DNA from 2 places in the Paraburkholderia pallida genome. Region 1 is predicted to be linked to the other one. Evidence: predicted binding sites of a transcription regulator. Region 1 holds the regulator's gene; the other holds the start of a gene.
What was found. The regulator LexA, encoded in region 1, represses DNA repair genes until DNA is damaged. The targets are predictions, from matches to a motif close to ACTGTATNNNNATACAGT.
Positions count from the first base shown of each region.

Region 2: a site for LexA is predicted at 4,103-4,120, ahead of E1956_RS07520 (PA0069 family radical SAM protein). Genes of this name have one in related genera too.

Region 1 is NZ_CP038148.1:2,137,608-2,146,825, reverse strand. Features, by position in the region: gene E1956_RS09745 (CysB family HTH-type transcriptional regulator) at 1-148, opposite strand, end outside; gene E1956_RS09740 (sulfate/molybdate ABC transporter ATP-binding protein) at 210-1,265, opposite strand; gene cysW (sulfate ABC transporter permease subunit CysW) at 1,268-2,254, opposite strand; gene cysT (sulfate ABC transporter permease subunit CysT) at 2,251-3,150, opposite strand; gene E1956_RS09725 (sulfate ABC transporter substrate-binding protein) at 3,306-4,349, opposite strand; gene lexA (transcriptional repressor LexA) at 4,644-5,294, shown strand; gene E1956_RS09715 (hypothetical protein) at 5,316-5,690, shown strand; gene E1956_RS09710 (DUF2939 domain-containing protein) at 5,820-6,536, shown strand; gene E1956_RS09705 (universal stress protein) at 6,655-7,125, opposite strand; gene nodI (nodulation factor ABC transporter ATP-binding protein NodI) at 7,400-8,326, shown strand; gene E1956_RS09695 (ABC transporter permease) at 8,388-9,218, shown strand, end outside.
Region 2 is NZ_CP038148.1:1,656,045-1,665,262, forward strand. Features, by position in the region: gene E1956_RS07500 (electron transfer flavoprotein subunit alpha/FixB family protein) at 1-64, shown strand, start outside; gene E1956_RS07505 (acyl-CoA dehydrogenase) at 177-1,964, shown strand; gene E1956_RS07510 (D-amino acid dehydrogenase) at 2,065-3,351, opposite strand; gene E1956_RS07515 (Lrp/AsnC ligand binding domain-containing protein) at 3,530-4,018, shown strand; gene E1956_RS07520 (PA0069 family radical SAM protein) at 4,156-5,349, shown strand; gene E1956_RS07525 (NINE protein) at 5,380-5,850, opposite strand; gene E1956_RS07530 (PQQ-dependent sugar dehydrogenase) at 6,043-7,374, opposite strand; gene rpsP (30S ribosomal protein S16) at 7,502-7,765, shown strand; gene rimM (ribosome maturation factor RimM) at 7,831-8,613, shown strand; gene trmD (tRNA (guanosine(37)-N1)-methyltransferase TrmD) at 8,648-9,218, shown strand, end outside.

The DNA of each region.
Region 1 (9,218 bases):
TGAAGATGTCGACGCCGAGCTCGTCCTCCAGATCCTTGATCTGCTTCGACACGCCCGACTGCGACGTATAGAGCACGTTGGCCACTTCGGTCAGGTTCATGTTCTGCCGCACGGCTTCGCGCACGAAACGCAACTGCTGAAAATTCATGTTCTTCTCTCCGGAACTGCCGACCGATTATTCGTTATTTGTTGATCGCTCATTGGGCCAATCAGGCGGGAAACACGCGCAGCCCGCGCGGCACCGCCGTCACGCCGTCGCCGACCGAAAGGCTCAGCGCGCGCCACGTCTCGCGGTCGAGCTGCGCCTCGAGCGCACCGCCCGTGCGGCTTTCGAGCTCCACGCGCACGGCGCCGGCCAGTGTCACCACGCGGCGCACGTCCACGACGATACCGTCGCGATGCGCGTCGGCCTCGCGGTGCAGCACGAGATCGTGCGGCCGCACGTAGGCGAGCGCGGGGCCTTCGAAGCCGGCCTGCACCGCAATCGGCTGCGCCGCGCCGTCGGCCACGAAGCCGTGCACATCGACGCGGCCGCGCAAACGGTTCGCCGCGCCCAGGAACTCGTAGACGAACGCCGACTGGGGATGATCGTACACGTCTTGCGGGCTGCCCACCTGCTCCACATGCCCATGATTCATCACGACGATGCGATCCGCCACTTCGAGCGCCTCCTCCTGGTCGTGCGTGACGAAGATTGTCGAGATGTGCAGGTCGTCGTGCAGGCGCCGCAGCCAGCTGCGCAACTCCTTGCGCACCTTGGCGTCGAGCGCGCCGAACGGCTCGTCGAGCAGCAGCACTTTCGGCTCCACCGCCAGCGCGCGCGCGAGCGCAATACGCTGGCGCTGGCCGCCAGACAGCTCGGACGGATAGCGCTGCGCGAGCCAGTCGAGCTGCACGAGCTTGAGCAGCTCGTGCACTTTTTCGCGGATCTGCGCTTCCGAGGGACGCTCGTTGCGCGGCTTCACGCGCAACCCGAACGCCACGTTCTCGAACACGGTCATATGGCGGAACAGCGCGTAATGCTGGAACACGAAGCCCACCTGGCGCTCGCGCGCCCCCACCGTGCCCACGTCCTGCCCCTGAAGCACAACCTGGCCCTCATCGGCGTATTCGAGACCCGCGATCACACGCAGCAGCGTGGTCTTGCCACAACCGGAAGGCCCGAGCAAGGCGACCAGCTCGCCAGCCGGAAAATCGAGCGAAACATTGTCGAGCGCCGTGAAGTCGCCGAAGCGCTTTTGCAGATTGCGAACGATGATGCCCATCTTTACAGCTCTCCCTGTTGAAGCGGTTGGCGCAGGACGCCTGCGTGCTGTGCTTGTTGTCCGTTGGCGGTGGCCGGCGTGCCCAGCGGTCCCGCGAAGGCCGGCACGTCACCCGATTCGCGCAATTCGGCGGACAGGTGGCGCTCGGCCAGCAGCTTGAGACCCAGCGTCACGAGCGCGAGCAACGCGAGCAGCGAGGCCACGGCGAACGCCGCCGCGAAGTTGTATTCGTTGTAGAGGATCTCGACGTGCAGCGGCATGGTGTCGGTCTGGCCGCGAATGTGGCCCGACACCACCGAGACCGCGCCAAATTCGCCCATCGCGCGCGCGTTGCAGAGAATCACGCCGTACAGCAGGCCCCAGCGGATATTCGGCAGCGTCACGCGCCGGAACATCTGCCAGCCCGAGGCGCCGAGCACGTGCGCGGCTTCTTCCTCATCGTTGCCCTGGGCCTGCATCAGCGGAATCAGCTCGCGCGCGACGAACGGGAACGTCACGAAGATCGTCGCGAGCACGATGCCCGGCACCGCGAAGATGATCTGCACGTCGTGGTCCGCGAGCCAGGGGCCGAGCCAGCCCTGCGCGCCGAACAGCAGCACGTAGATGAGCCCCGAAATCACGGGCGAAACCGAAAACGGCAGGTCGATCAAGGTCGTGAGCAGCGCCTTGCCGCGGAACTCGAACTTGGCGATCGCCCACGACGCGGCGAGGCCAAACGCGAGATTGAGCGGCACGGCAATCGCGGCGGTGATCAGCGTGAGCTTGATCGCGGCGAGCGCGTCGGGGTCGGCGAGCGATTCGAAATAGAAGCCGATGCCCTTGCTCAAGGCCTGCCAGAACACCGCGACGAGCGGCACCACGAGAAACAGTGCGAGAAACGCGAGCGCGACGCCGGTGAGGAGCCAGCGCACCCACAGCGCTTCGGTGACGGGGTCCGGACGGCCCGCGTTCGGTCGGCGTGCGCCCTTTTGACGGACTGCAGTGCTCATTGCACACCTCCAGCGGTGGCTGCCACGTTCGCCGTGTTCGGCGCGCCTGCCGACGACGCCCCGCGGCTCGTGCGCCGCTGCAGATACCACTGCAGCGTGTTGATCAGCAGCAGCATGACGAACGACACGCACAGCATCACCACGGCGAGCGCCGTGGCGCCCGCGTAATCGTATTGCTCGAGCTTCGTGATGATGAGCAGCGATGTGATTTCCGATTTCATCGGCACATTGCCGGCGATGAAGATGACCGAACCGTACTCGCCCAACGCGCGCGCGAACGCGAGCGCAAAGCCCGTGAGCAGCGCGGGCAGCGCGGCCGGCAGCACCACGCGGCGAAACGTCAGCCAGCGCGACGCGCCCAGGCACGCGGCGGCTTCCTCCTGCTCGCGCTCGAACTCCTCGAGCACGGGCTGCACCGTGCGCACGACAAACGGCAAGCCGATGAACGTGAGCGCCACGAGCACGCCGAGCGGCGTGAACGCGATCTTGATGCCGAGCGGCTGCAGATACTGACCGATCCAGCCGTTGCCCGCATACACGGCGGCGAGCGAGATGCCGGCCACGGAAGTCGGCAGTGCGAACGGCAGATCGACGAGTGCGTCGATCACGCGCTTGAAGGGAAACGTATAGCGCACCAGCACCCACGCGAGCAAGAATCCGAACACCGCGTTGATGAGCGCGCCGCCGAGCGCGGAGAAAAACGTCAGGCGGTAAGAGGCGATCACGCGCGGCGACGCCACGGCGCGCACGAACTGCGCCCAGTCGAGCGTCGCGGTCTTGAGGAACGTGGCCGCGAGCGGAATGAGCACCACGAGGCTCAGATACGCCACCGTGATGCCGAGCGTCACGCCGAATCCCGGCAGCGCACCTGGCCTCTGTAATCGAAACGTCGTCATGCTCTATCTCTTCACATGGGTTGCGCGGAGCGCCCTCGTTGCGTGCCGCACATGGGTCGTCCTGCGTCGAAAAGCGCGCCTCGTCGGGCGCGCCTTGTTGTTGTGTGTTCCGTTGCTTACCGCAGCCGCTTGTTCCAGCCGCGTGTTGAAGCCGATTACTGCGGTTGATAAATCGAATCGAACACGCCGCCATCCGCGAAATGCGTCTTCTGGGCGTTGGTCCAGCCGCCGAAGGTGTCGTCGACCGTATAGAGCTTCAGCTTCGGAAACTTCGCCGTGAGCGCCGCGGGCACCTTGTCCGAGCGCGGACGATAGAAGTTCTTCGCGGCAATCTCCTGGCCCTCTTCGCTATAGAGGAACTGCAGGTACGCCTGCGCCACCTTGCGCGTGCCGCGCTTGTCCACGACCTTGTCGACCACCGCAACCGGCGGCTCCGCCAGGATGCTCGCCGAAGGCACCACGATCTCGAACTTCTCCGGCCCGAACTCCTTGAGCGAGAGGAATGCCTCGTTTTCCCAGGCGATCAGCACGTCGCCGATGTCACGCTGCACAAAGCTCGTGGTCGCGCCGCGCGCGCCCGAGTCGAGCACGCCCGCGTTCTTGTAGAGCTTCGTGACGAATTCCTTCGCCTTTTGCTCGTTGCCGCCCGGCTGATGCAGCGCATAGGACCACGCCGCGAGGTAGTTCCAGCGCGCGCCGCCCGAGGTCTTCGGATTGGGCGTGACGATCGACACGCCGGGCTTCACGAGGTCGTCCCAGTCCTTGATGTGCTTCGGATTGCCCTTGCGCACGAGAAACACGATGGTCGAGGTGTACGGCGAGGCGTTGTCGGGCAGGCGCTTTTGCCAGTCCTTCTCGATCAGCCCTTTGTTGGCAAGCGCGTCGATGTCCCAGGCGAGCGCGAGCGTCACGACGTCGGCCTGCAGCCCGTCGAGCACCGAGCGCGCCTGCGCGCCCGAGCCGCCGTGCGACTGCTTGATGGTGAGCGTCTCGCCCGTCTTCGCCTTCCACTCCTTGCTGAAGGCCGCATTGATGTCCTGATACAGCTCGCGCGTCGGATCGTAGGAGACGTTGAGCAGCGCCGTGTCCGCATGCGCGGCCGGCGCCAGCGCGGCCATGCCCAGCAGCGGCGCCACGCCGATCACCAGTTTCGCCGCCAGCGTCCTGACCCATGCGCGCCCCGTAGTGCCTTGTTTCATCTGTTTTTTCTCCGTGTCGTCGTGCGTTTTCGTTTGTCGTGCAGCAATCGATGGAGGCCAGTCTAGCGATTGGCTTACATTATTAAAAATGATGTTTTCTCATTCTTTAATACGTAAAAGTGGTAAGGACGGAGGAATCGGGCGCTCGAGCGTGTTTTCGTCTGTGATTTCGTCGGGTTGAGCGCAGGAAAGCGCCGCTGCGGGGCCATCCCGATCACAAACCTCAAGTAACACTTGAAAAGCGGCGAGTACTGTATAAAAATACAGTTACCTGTTCAAACATACAGTGGCGCCATGACCAAACTCACCGCACGACAGCAGCAGGTTTTCGATCTGATCCGCCGCGCGATCGAGCGCACGGGCTTTCCGCCCACGCGCGCTGAAATCGCCGCCGAACTGGGCTTCAGCTCGGCCAACTCGGCGGAGGAACACCTGCGGGCGCTGGCGCGCAAGGGCGTGATCGAGCTGGCTGCGGGCGCTTCGCGCGGCATTCGCCTGCTGCCCGGCCCCGACGACCTGCCGCACCAGTTCACGCTGCCGCACGCGAGCATCATGCAGCTCTCGCTGCCGCTCGTTGGCCGCGTCGCGGCGGGCAGCCCGATCCTCGCGCAAGAACACATCTCGCAGAACTACACCTGCGACCCGGCGCTCTTCTCGAGCCGGCCCGACTACCTGCTGAAGGTGCGCGGCCTGTCCATGCGCGACGCGGGCATCCTCGACGGCGACCTGCTCGCCGTGCAGAAAAAGAGCGAAGCGAAAGACGGCCAGATCATCGTTGCGCGCCTCGGCGACGACGTGACCGTGAAGCGCCTGAAGCGGCAGCCCAACGGCATCGAGCTGATTGCCGAGAACCCCGACTACGAGAACATCTTCGTCGCGGTCGGCAGCGCGGACTTCGCGCTCGAAGGCATTGCCGTCGGTCTGATCCGCCCCACCGAATTCTGATAATTCCGCCTGGAGAGAGTCATGGAACGCCTTGCCCGCCTGTTGCCCTTCCGTCAATTCGGCCGTCTGCGTCATCTGCGCGGGATTGCCTCGTGCGCAATGCGTGAGGCGCGCGCCTCCGCGGCCGCGCTGGGCCGCCAGGTCAATGGTTCGCTGTTCGACGACATCGAGCGCGAAGAGGAAGCCCCCGCGCTGCCTTCGGCGCAGCCGGCGTTCGCACGCGTCTCGCTCAACAGCACGCTGAATGCGGAACAGCCGGGCCGCCGCGCGCCGGTGCGCGTCTATCACGGCCAGTCGCGGCTCATCATGGTGGGCACGATGGAAGCGGTGTGCCGCGCCATCGACCTCTGCATCGCGGAACAGCAAGCCGACCTGCCCTCCGCACTGGCGAAGTAAGCACACCGCAGTCGCCCCGCAGTGACCCCGGAGTGACCCCGTAGTCGCTCGGTAATCGATACGCCAGGGATCGTTTTTGATTGCGCGCGGTCAACACCCTGTTTGCCTATTTCAGGGTTGCCCTACTCAATGACCGACATCCAAACGAATTCCCGCAAATCGGCGAGCTGGAAGAAACCGGTCGCAATCGCCGTCGCGGCGGTTGCGATCGTGGCCGCTGCAGGCTACGGCTATGCGTCGCCGTACATCGCCCTGAATCACCTCAAGGCAGCCGCCGACGCACGCGACGCGGCCGCTCTGGACGAATACGTCGATTACCCGGCGCTACGCGTGAGCCTGAAGCAACAGATCGGCGAGATGCTGCAACGGCGCATCGAGGCCGCGCACGCCAGCAACCCGCTACAGCTCTTTGGCGCGGTTATCGGCAGCGTGCTGATTGGCCCGCTCGTGGACGCGTATGTCACACCCGACGGCGTCGCCGCGCTGCTCAGCGGCATGCCGCCGACTGGCAAGCCAGGCGAGCGGCCTGCGCCTGCGCAACCGTCCGAGGCGCCGCCATCGTCGCAAGCGGGCGCGGCCACGCCGGGTGGGGCCGCACCGGGCGAATCCACGCCGCCCGCTCCCGGCAATTCGGGCACACAGCCACAACAGCAGCAAAACCAGCCCCGGGCGGAAACCTCAGCGGGGTATCGCGGGCTGAACACGTTTGCCGTCACGTGGCAGCGCAACGCCAAAAGCGAGCGCTATGCCGCCATCCTGCAGCGTCATGGACTGTTTTCGTGGAAGCTCACGGCTGTGGAGTTGAACTGGCCGGATGGCGACAGCGGCGCAAACGCGTCGAATTGATGAAGTGCGCGGGAAACGGGAGGACTGCGGCGAGCCATCCTGACAGTTGGCCGCCGCTTTGGGATCATTGTGTGGACGCCTCAAAAGCGTCCACACAATGCGTAGAGAGCAGCCGCGGTTAGGCCGCCGCCTGCTGCTGTTTTTCCTCAGCCGCCGAAGAGCAGGCTACGAGTATGCTGCACGTCACGCGGTCGAGCAGCGGCGTATTGCCTGCGCCCATCCACCAGCGCGACAGCCCGGTGCGGCAGCGGTGCCCCACCACCACGAGATCGACGTGCAACTCGTTGGCGAGATTCGCAATCTCGTCGATCGGATGCCCGAACGCGAAGTGGCCCTGCGCGCGCACGCCGCGCTCGGTCAGCCAATCCACGCCTTCCTGCAAGATCTCGCGCGCCGTTTCTTCGAAGCGCCCGCACGCCACATCCGTGAGCAAGCCCGCGCTTTGAGCGATCGTCGAGCGCATGTCGACCACCGACAGCAAATGCGTCTCCGCATGCAGGTCCAATGCCAGATCCGCTCCGCAACGCAACGCCTTGCGGCCTTCGCGCGAGCCGTCATAGCAAAGCAGAATTTTCTTGTAGCTCGCCATCATCATCTCTCCCTACCCGGCTGGAAACGCGGGTCACAATCGCATGATGGTGCGCCGCAATTCGACATGCAAGGGCTGGAAAACGCCAGGTATGCTTGCACGCGCATGGTGCACGGGTACTGGGTTTGCGCGAAAACAATACTTGTCGCGACAGACATGGACGGGGCATTGGTGCACTGCACGCGTCGCGGATGCGCGCGTGGTACCGCCAACCCCATGCCCGGCAATGCACTAGAATAGGCCGCCTTACAACGTGCACCACGCACGCGCTTACATGAACAGCCGCTCAAACATGCCCGCCATCGAATTCGAGCAGGTGATCAAGCACTATGGAGACAGGGCGGTCGTGAACGGCCTGTCGTTCGACGTCGTTCCCGGCGAATGCTTCGGGCTGCTTGGCCCCAACGGCGCGGGCAAGACCACCACGTTGCGCATGCTGCTCGGCATCGTCTCGCCCGACGCCGGACGCATCAGCCTGTGCGGCGAACCCGTGCCCGCACGCGCGCGTCATGCACGCGCCCGCGTGGGCGTGGTGCCTCAGTTCGACAATCTCGACCCCGACTTCACCGTGCGCGAGAACCTGCTCGTGTTCGGCCGCTACTTCGGGCTGTCCGCGCGCGAGACGCGCGCGCTCGTGGCGCCGCTGCTCGAATTCGCGCGCCTCGAAAGCAAGGCCGACGCGCGCGTCGGCGAGCTCTCGGGCGGCATGCGCCGGCGTCTGACGCTGGCGCGCGCGCTCGTCAACGACCCCGATGTGCTGGTGATGGACGAACCCACCACGGGGCTCGACCCGCAGGCGCGCCATCTGATCTGGGAGCGGCTGCGCTCGCTGCTCGCGCGCGGCAAGACGATCCTCCTCACGACGCATTTCATGGAGGAGGCCGAACGACTTTGCAATCGCGTCTGCGTGATCGAGGAAGGCCGCAAGATTGCCGAGGGCGCACCGAAGGCGCTGATCGAATCGGAAATCGGCTGCGACGTGATCGAGGTCTATGGCCCGGACCCGGTGGCGCTGCGCGACGAGCTCGCGCCGCACGCCAAGCGTACCGAGATCAGCGGCGAGACGCTCTTCTGCTATGTCGACGAAGCCGCGCCCGTGCATGCGTTGTTGCGCCATCGCGCGGATTTGCGCTATCTGCACCGGCCCGCCAATCTCGAAGACGTCTTCTTGCGGCTCACGGGCCGCGAGATGCAGGACTAACCATGCGGCAACCCTGAACCTGCGCCAGGACCGACCCCGACCGCATCCAAGAACAGCCACCATGCAGACACGCACTCAATCGCCGCCGCCCACTCGCCCCGCCGCATCGCCCCTGCGCGAGCCGCGGGCGGCGATGCCGTCGAACGCAACGCACTGGATCGCCGTGTGGCGGCGCAATTACCTCGTCTGGCGCAAGCTTGCGATCGCATCGATGTTCGGCAATCTCGCCGATCCGATGATCTATCTGTTCGGTCTCGGCTTCGGGCTCGGGCTGATGGTCGGCCACGTCGATGGCGTCTCGTATATCGCGTTTCTGGCGGCGGGCACGGTGTCGTCGTCGGTGATGATGTCGGCGAGCTTCGAGTCGATGTACTCGGGTTTCTCGCGCATGCACGTGCAGCGCACGTGGGAAGCGATCATGCACACGCCGCTCTCGCTCGGCGACGTGGTGCTCGGTGAAGTCGTGTGGGCCGCCAGCAAGTCGGTGCTCTCGGGCGCGGCCATCATGATCGTGGCGGGGCTGCTCGGCTACGCGAGCTTTCCGTCGATGCTGCTCGCGCTGCCCGTGATCGCACTCGCGGGCCTCGCGTTCGCGAGTTGCGCGATGATCGTCACCGCGCTCGCGCCGTCCTACGACTTCTTCATGTTCTATCAGACGCTCGTGCTCACGCCGATGCTGCTGCTCTCCGGCGTGTTCTTTCCGATCGCGCAATTGCCCGCGGCGGCGCAGCACGTCACGCTGATGCTGCCGCTCGCGCATGCCGTCGAGCTGATCCGCCCGGCCATGCTCGGGCGTCCGATCGAGCACGCGGGACTGCATCTCGCCGTGCTCGTGCTCTACGTGCTGGTGCCTTTCGGCGTCGCCTCGATCCTGTTCCGGCGGCGCATGATG
Region 2 (9,218 bases), 480 kb from region 1:
CGACTACGGCCTCGTGGGCGATCTGTTCACCGTCGTGCCGGAGCTCGTCAAAGAGCTCGGCTAAGCGCCGCAGCACAGGCGAAGCCGGACGCAGTGCGATGTCCGGCGACACACAAAGGGGCGCTTCGAGCGCCCCTTTTTTTCATCATCGCAAGCCTCGACCGGAGACAACGGCCATGTACAACGCACCGATAAGCGACATGCTGTTCGTGATGAAGGAGCTGGCAGGACTCGACGAGATCGCCGCGCTGCCGGGTGGCGAGGACGTCACGCCCGAGACCGTGCAGGCCGTGCTTCAGGAATGCGCGAAGTTGTGTGAAGAGGTGCTGGCACCGCTGAACGTCGAAGGCGATCGCAATCCCAGCCGCTGGGAAAACGGCCAGGTGCACACGTCACCCGGTTTCGCCGATGCCTTTCGTCAATACGTGGCGGGCGGCTGGCAGGGCGTGCAGCATCCTCAGGAATACGAAGGACAGGGCTTGCCCAAGCTCGTTGGCACGCCGTGCGTGGAGATGCTCAACGCGGCGAACCTGTCGTTCGCGCTGTGCCCGCTCCTGAGCGACGGCGCGATCGAGGCGCTGCTCACGGCGGGCAGCGAAGAACAGAAAAAGCGCTTCGTGCCCAAGCTCATCTCGGGCGAGTGGACCGGCACGATGAATCTCACCGAGCCGCAGGCAGGCTCCGATCTCGCGGCCGTGCGCACGCGCGCCGAGCCGCAGGCCGATGGCAGCTACAAGCTGTTCGGCACCAAGATCTTCATCACCTGGGGCGAGCACGACATGGCGGAGAACATCGTCCATCTCGTGCTCGCGCGCACGCCGACTGCGCCCGAAGGCGTGAAGGGCATCTCGCTCTTCATCGTGCCGAAGTTTCTCGTCAACGACGACGGCTCGCCCGGTATGCGCAACGACGTGCATTGCGTCTCCATCGAGCACAAGCTCGGCATCAAGGCGAGCCCGACGGCCGTGCTGCAATACGGCGATTATGGCGGCGCGGTCGGCCAGTTGATCGGCGAGGAGAATCGCGGCCTCGAATACATGTTCATCATGATGAACGCGGCGCGCTTCGCCGTGGGCATGCAGGGCGTGGCGATCTCGGAGCGCGCGTATCAGAAGGCGGCCGCGTATGCGAAGGAGCGCGTGCAGAGCCGCCCGGTGGACGGCTCGTCCAAAGCAGCCGTCACCATCATTCACCACCCCGACGTGCGCCGCATGCTCTCGACCATGCGCGCGCTCACCGAGGCCGCGCGCGCGCTCGCGTACGTGGCGGCGGGGGAGAGCGATCGCGCGCATCGGCATCCGGACGAGGCGGTGCGCGCGCAGCATCAAGCGCGCTACGAATACCTCGTGCCGATCGTGAAGGGCTGGAGCACGGAGCTCGCCATCGACGTGGCGAGCCTCGGCGTGCAGGTGCACGGCGGCATGGGTTTCATCGAGGAGACGGGCGCGGCGCAGTTCTATCGTGACGCGCGCATCCTGGCGATCTACGAGGGCACCACGGCGATTCAGGCCAACGACCTCATCGGCCGCAAGACGCTGCGCGACGGCGGCGCGGCGGCGCAGGTGCTCATCGACGAGATCGGGCAGACCGTTGCGGAACTCGGTACGCACGAAGGCGCCGCATTCAAGTCGATGGCGAAGCACCTGGCGCTTGGTCAGCAGGCGTTGGCCTCGGCGGTGGGCTTCGTGCTGGCCAACGCGAAGCGCGATCCGAACGCGGTCTTCGCCGGCAGCGTGCCTTATCTGAAGCTGGCGGGCGTCGTGCTCGGCGGCTGGCAGATGGCGCGCGCGATGCTCGCCTCGCAGCGTCTGATGCAGGACGATCCGAAGTTCCACGGCGCGAAGATCGCGACGGCGCAATGCTTCGCCGTGCACGTGCTGCCGCAGGCCGTGGCGCTCGAGGCGGCGATCGTCAGCGCGAATGGCGCGGAGGGCATGCTGGCGCTATCGGAGGATCAGTTCTGAGGATGCCTGACGATGTTGGCTGGCCGTAAGGCAATGACGCGGCCGAAACGAAAAACGGCGCCCGAGGGGCGCCGTTTTCACATCAGACACAGAGGACGCATTAAGCGTAGGCCGGGCGATGCTCGCCTTGCGTTTCCCCGAGGTAGCGATAGACCGAGAGATCGTCGGCCTTGATCGCGGGCTTCTTGCCCGAGATGAGGTCGGCGAGCAACTGGCCCGAGCCGCACGACATGGTCCAGCCGAGCGTGCCGTGCCCCGTGTTCAGGAACAGGTTCGAGAACGGGGTGCGGCCCACCACCGGCGTGCCGTCCGGCGTCATCGGACGCAGGCCGGTCCAGAAGGTGGCCTGCGAGGTGTCGCCGCCGCCCGGGAACAGGTCGTTCACGCACATTTCGAGCGTCTCGCGGCGCGCCTGCTTCAGCGTCTTGTCGTAGCCCACGATCTCGGCCATGCCGCCCACGCGGATGCGGTCGTCGAAACGCGTGATCGCGATCTTGTAGGTCTCGTCGAGCACGGTGGAAACCGGCGCAGCGCCTGCATCGACGATCGGCGCGGTGATCGAGTAGCCCTTGAGCGGGTAGACCGGGATCTTCACGAGGCCGGCCAGCATCTTCGTGGAGAACGAGCCGAGCGCGACGACATACGAGTCGGCGCGCACGAGCTCGCTGCCGCACTGCACGCCCACGATGCGCTCGCCCTGCACGGCGAGGCCGTCGATCGGCGTGTTGTAGCGGAACTTGACGCCCAGCTCCTCGGCCATTTTCGCGAGACGCGTGGTGAAGAGCTGGCAGTCGCCGGTTTCGTCGCCGGGCAGGCGCAGGCCGCCGGTGAGCTTGTGCGAAACCGCCGCGAGCGCCGGCTCGGCGCGGCCGAGTTCGGCGGCCGTGAGCAGCTCGTAGGGGACGTTCGCATCCTTCAACACGGCGATGTCCTTCGCTGCGCCGTCGAATTGCTGCTGCGTGCGGAACACCTGCAGCGTGCCGCCCGTGCGGCCCTCGTACTGGATGCCGGTGTCGGCGCGCAGCGCCTGCAGGCAGTCGCGGCTGTATTCGGCGAGGCGCACCATGCGGCCCTTGTTGAGCGCGTAGCGCTCGGCCGTGCAGTTCTGCAGCATCTGCCACATCCACTGCAGCTGGAACTTCGTGCCGTCGAGGCGGATGGCGAGCGGCGCGTGCTTTTCGAACATCCATTTGATCGCCTTGAGCGGCACGCCCGGCGCGGCCCACGGCGCGGCATAACCGGGCGAGATCTGGCCGGCGTTGGCAAAACTGGTTTCGAGTGCGGGACCGGACTCGCGGTCGATCACCGTCACTTCATGGCCCGCGCGGGCAAGATACCAGGCGCTGGCAACCCCGACCACACCACTGCCCAACACGACGACTCGCATAGCCTGCTCCATTTAGATTTGTTAGGGCTACGCCGTTGTGCCGCGCGCTGCTGCGCCCATTTTTGGGTCGTCCAGCGCCGATGGCATGAAAAATCGGATGTAGCCAGTAATATCGACTATGCTATTGTTCTCAGTCCAGATTTTGTTATCGTATTTTTCGGATTTTCAGGAAAAAAACATGAGAACGCAGCGTCAGCCGGTCCGTGCGCTGGACCGGCTCGATCACCGGATCCTGAAACTGCTTCAAGAGGACGGCCGCATGGCCATGAAGGACCTGGCTGAGCAGGTCGGGCTCTCCGTCACGCCCTGCATCGAGCGGGTCAAGCGCATGGAGCGCGATGGCGTCATCACCGGCTATTACGCGCGCGTGAATCCGAACGTGCTGGGTGCGGCGCTGCTGGTGTTCGTGGAGATCACGCTCGATCACAAGAGCGGCAACATGTTCGACCAGTTCCGCCGCGAGGTGAAGAAGATCCCGGAAGTGCTCGAATGCCATCTGGTCTCGGGCGACTTCGACTATCTGATCAAGGCGCGCATCGGCGAAATGGCCGACTACCGCAAGCTGCTCGGCGACATCCTGCTGCAATTGCCGGGTGCGGTGCAGTCGAAGAGCTACGTGGTCATGGAGGAGATCAAGGAGACCCTGACGATCGCGGTGGGCGAGTAGCCGGGCGACGGTTCGCGGGGCTTCGGCACGCGCAGGCGCAATCGAAAGCGCCCCCGTTTTTCTCCCTCGACAAAGCGTCTTGATACTGTATATTTATACAGTATCAAGACGCTTTGTTGCTTTGTGCCGTGAACGAACTGGACCCCGACTCCACCCCCGACACCTGGTATCCTGTCGCCCCGCCTGCGCCGCGCAAGGGGCGTGGGGCAGTCACGAATCTGCAGGGGCGTTACGAGGTCGATCAGCGCGAAGCTTTCGACGACGGCTGGCAGCACGTGCCGCCTGGCGAGGGCTCGGGCGCGCACGAAGGCGATGCCGGGCGCGACGGCGAGGGCGCCGGAGCGGGCGATTTCGCCGCCGAGGAAACGCCCGCATTGCGCACCCAGGTCTTCGAGGAGCGCGCGAAAAGCATTCTCACGCGCAACCAGTCGCCTGATATTCCGTTCAATGTTTCGCTCAATCCGTATCGCGGTTGTGAGCACGGCTGCATCTACTGCTTCGCGCGGCCCACGCACAGCTACCTCGGGCTCTCGCCGGGGCTCGATTTCGAGAGCCGCATTTACGCGAAGATCAACGCCCCCGAGCTGCTCGCGCGCGAAATCGCCAAGCCTGCTTACGAGCCGGAGCCCATCGCACTAGGCGTGAATACCGATGCCTGGCAGCCCGTCGAGCGCGATCTGCGCATCACGCGCCGCGTGATCGAGGTGCTGAGCGAGCGCGAGCATCCGTTCGCGGCCATCACCAAGTCTTCGCTGATCGAGCGCGATCTCGACCTGCTCGTGCCCATGGCACAGCGCCAGCAATTCATGGCCGCGATCACGATCACCACGCTCGACGCCGATCTCGCGCGCACGCTCGAGCCGCGCGCGGCCACGCCCGCGCGCCGGCTGCGCACGATCCGCACGCTCGCGCAGGCAGGCATTCCGGTCGGTGTGAGCATCGCGCCCGTGATTCCGTTCGTCACCGAGCCGGATATGGAGCGCGTGCTGGAGGCCTGCGCCGAGGCGGGCGCGACGAGCGCGAGCTATATCGTGCTGCGTCTGCCGTGGGAAGTGGCGCCGCTCTTCGAAGGCTGGCTCGAGGCGCATTTCCCGCAACGCGCCGCGCGCGTGATGAGCCGCGTGCGCGACATGCGCGGCGGCAAGGATTACGACTCGTCGTTCTCGCAGCGCATGAAGGGCACCGGGCTTTGGGCCGATCTGCTCAAGCAGCGCTTTCACAAGGCCGTGACGCGGCTCGGGTTGAACGAGCGGCGCCACGGCATCCTGGACATGTCGGCGTTCGTGCGCGCCAAGACCGTGCGCGAGAAGCCGCAACTCGATTTGTTCTAGTTTTGTCCTGGCGCGCCGCTGCCGCCGTTGTTATTGAGAGAGCGCCTTGGCCGCTTCGACCTGCGATTCGAAGTAAGTCTGGAACGAGAGGGCGAGGCCCGTCATCAGCAAGAACGCGCCGATCAGCAGCGAGAAGATCACCACGAAGACCACGGTCCAGCCCGAACGGCTCGCACGGCTTCCGGCGAAGGCCGCATTGAACTGCGCGTCCCACTTGGCGTCCGGGCGCAGCCCATAGACGATGGCGGCAAGAAAAGCCGAGAGCACGGATACGGCGCCGATCACGGCCAGCGCCCAGCCGGGTATCGACGCGCGCTGGGTGGCCATGAGCAGGAGCACGCCGGGAATGCCGAGCAGCGTGCCGGCGAGATGCGCCCAGCCCCACACGTCGCGCGATCCATATAGATAGAAGCGGTGCGCGCCGAGGCAGCCGAACAGGAAGGCGAGGGCGGCGGTGAGTGTCTTGGAGCGAAAGCGTGCGGGATTCTTTTGATTGGACATGGGCAGACGGATTCGATGACTGCGCGTTGACTCTTGCGTTGACAGCGCGCGTGGACGTGGGCCGCCGGCCATTGTACGTGGCGTGCGCGCGTGCAAGCAGATGGCGCCGCTTATGCCGGGAAATGCCCGAAGCCGGGCGGGCGGGCGTGCGAGCGCGGCCGCGCCACGTGCGGCAACCAGGGCTTCGCGCAACTACGGCTTCGTATAGGTCACGCGATAGATCGCGCCTGCGTAGTCGTCGCTGATGAGCAGCGATCCGTCGGGCAGCGGCAGCACGTCGGCGGGGCGGCCCCACTCGGTCTCGTCGCTGTTGAGCCATCCCTGGGCGAACACTTCCTGATGCGCGTCCGTGCCGTCGGCGTTGGCGATGATGCGCACCACGCGATAGCCCACCTTCTTGCTGCGATTCCACGAGCCGTGCTCGGCAATGAAGATGCTGTCGCGATACCCGGGCGGGAACATCGTCCCTGTATAGAAGCGCATGCCGAGCGACGCCACGTGCGCGCCCAGCTTCGCGACGGGCGGCGTGAAGCCGCTGCACGGATGGCCCGCGCCGAACTCCGGATCGGCGACATCGCCGCCGTGGCAATACGGAAAGCCGAAATCGAGGCCCACGCGCGCAAGGCGGTTGAGCTTGTCGTCGGGGACGTCGTCGCCCATCATGTCGCGGCCGTTGTCGGTGAACCACAGCTCGTGCGTCTGCGGATGCCACGCGAAGCCCACCGTGTTGCGCACGCCGCGCGCGATCGTCTCGTAGTGCGTGCCGTCCGGGTCCATCCTGCCGATCATCGCGTAGTGGCTGCGCTGCGGATCGTTCGCGGGCAGGCAGACATTGCAGGGCGCGCCCTGCGGCACGTAGAGCTTGCCGTCCGGGCCGAAGGCGATGAACTTCCAGCCGTGGTGACGCTCGGGCGGCAGCGCATCGGTAACGACGGCGGGCTTGGGCGGATCGTCGAGATGCGTGTCGATGGCGTCCAGCCTCACGATCTTCGAGACCGCGGAAACATAGAGCGCTCCATCGTGCCAGGCCACGCCCACGGGCATCGTGAGCCCGGAAGCGACCACGTGGCGCTTGACGACCTTGCCGTCGCGCAGCTCGAGCGCGTAGACGCGGCCCTCCATGCTGCCCACGTAAAGGATGCCTGCAGGCGAGAGCGTCATTTCGCGCGCGCTGGGCACGTCGTCGGCGAGCAACTCGATGTGGAAGCCGGCCGGTAGCCGGATGCGCTCGATGGGCAGCGTGGCCCGCGCGAGCGGTGCGCCGAGAAGCGCGGCGAGCGCGAGCAGGGCGCCACAGCATCGCCGTACAATGCGTGGCGATCGGTGCGTGCGCCAGGTGCGCGAGCCGCCAGGGCCGCGGTCATGTCGATGTGGGGCTCGATCCGCTGCATGAACGGGCGAAGGTGCGTTGTCATGCCGCCACAGGCGGAGGAGGGTGGCGCAAGCCCACACCACCAGCCGCTCCGACGCGGGCGCCAGGCCCTGTCGGTCATGCCCGTCAGCCGCCGATCGATCGCCATTCATCGCCGCTTCCTCACGGTTGCCACGCAGTTTCCGCCCGGTTTCTGGTTAAGTGTTTGTTATGCCATTGGTTTCGGGCTATAATCGCATGTTTCAGTAGTCCCGAACCCCGGTTTTCAAGGATTCTAGTATGGTCATCATCCGTCTGGCACGCGGCGGCTCGAAGAAGCGCCCGTTCTACAACATCGTCGCAACCGATTCGCGCAACCGTCGCGACGGCCGTTTCATCGAGCGCGTGGGCTTCTACAACCCGGTCGCCACCAAGGGTGAAACCCTTCGTATCGCGCAAGATCGCGTGACGTACTGGCAAGAAAACGGCGCGCAAATGTCGCCGGCCGTCGAGCGTCTCGTGAAGGAAGCGCAAAAGGCTGCTGCCGCTCAACCGGCTGCTTAAGTCTTACCCAAGTGCGCGCGGCGTGAGCGGCGTGTACGAGTTCAAGCTGGCTGCGAGGTTTGCCCATGCCCGTGCATGACGATACACAAGCGGACAGGGGCGCTGCTGCCGCAGCGGGCGATGTACCGCGCAAAAACCATGATGCAGGTGGCAAGTCAGGCGCCGAAGCATCATCGGGCGGCGGCTCGCGCAAGGCGCCGTCGTTTGGCGCGTTCGTGCGCAAGCCTGCGGAACGCGCGCAGACGCGCAGCAGTGCGTCTGAAGCTGCAGGCGCGGCCGAAGGCCTGCGCGCGGAAACGCCGGAAACCTGGCCGGCCGACGCAGTCGAGGTCGGCACCGTGCTCGATGCCTATGGCCTGAAGGGCGGGCTCAAGATCGCCCCGCACGCGCAAGGCGGCAAGGCGCTCATCGCGGCGAAGCGCTGGTGGCTCCTGAAGGGCCGCGAGCGTCCGGAGCGACATTCCGCGGTGCGCGTGAGCGCCAAGGTGCACAGCGACAGCGTCGTCGGGCAACTGGGCGGTGTTGCGGATCGCGACGCCGCGCTGCGTTTGCGCGGCGCGCGCATCTACGTGAGCCGCGCGGATTTCCCCGCGACCGAAGCCGACGAGTATTACTGGGTCGACCTGATGGGTCTTCACGTCGCCAACGAAGCGGGCGTGGAGCTCGGCACGGTCGCCGACCTGATCGACAACGGCGCGCAGTCGGTGTTGCGCGTCGAGTATCCGTCGACGGGCAAGGATGGCAAGCCCACCACCGGCGAGCGGCTGATCCCGTTCGTCGGCGTGTTTGTGAAGACGGTGGACCTGGCGGCGAAGCGCATTGTCGTCGACTGGGAAGCCGATTACTGAACCTGCTGTGCTGATTCGCTGAACGGAGAGAGCGATGCAGTTCGATGTCGTTACGCTCTTTCCCGAGATGTTCCGCGCGCTCACCGACTGGGGTATCACCAGCCGGGCCGCGAAGCAGCAGCGTTATGCGTTGCGCACGTGGAATCCGCGCGATTTCACGACCGACAATTACCGCACCATCGACGATCGGCCTTACGGCGGCGGCCCCGGCATGGTCATGCTGGCCAAGCCGCTCGAAGCGGCGATCGGCGCGGCGAAAGCTGCGCAGGCCGAGCCGGGCGTCGCGAGTCCGCGCGTGCTGCTGATGTCGCCGCAAGGCAAGCCGCTCACGCACGAGCGCGTCGTGCAGTTCGCCCAGGAGCCCGGTTTCGTGCTGCTGTGCGGCCGCTACGAAGCGATCGATCAGCGTCTGGTCGACCGTTGCGTGGACGAAGAAGTGAGCGTCGGCGACTTCGTGCTCTCCGGCGGCGAATTGCCCGCGATGGCGCTGATGGATGCCGTGGTGCGGCTCTTGCCCGGTGTGCTCAATGACGCGCAGTCGGCGGTGCAGGACAGTTTCGTGGACGGTCTGCTCGACTGCCCGCATTACACGCGGCCCGAGGAAT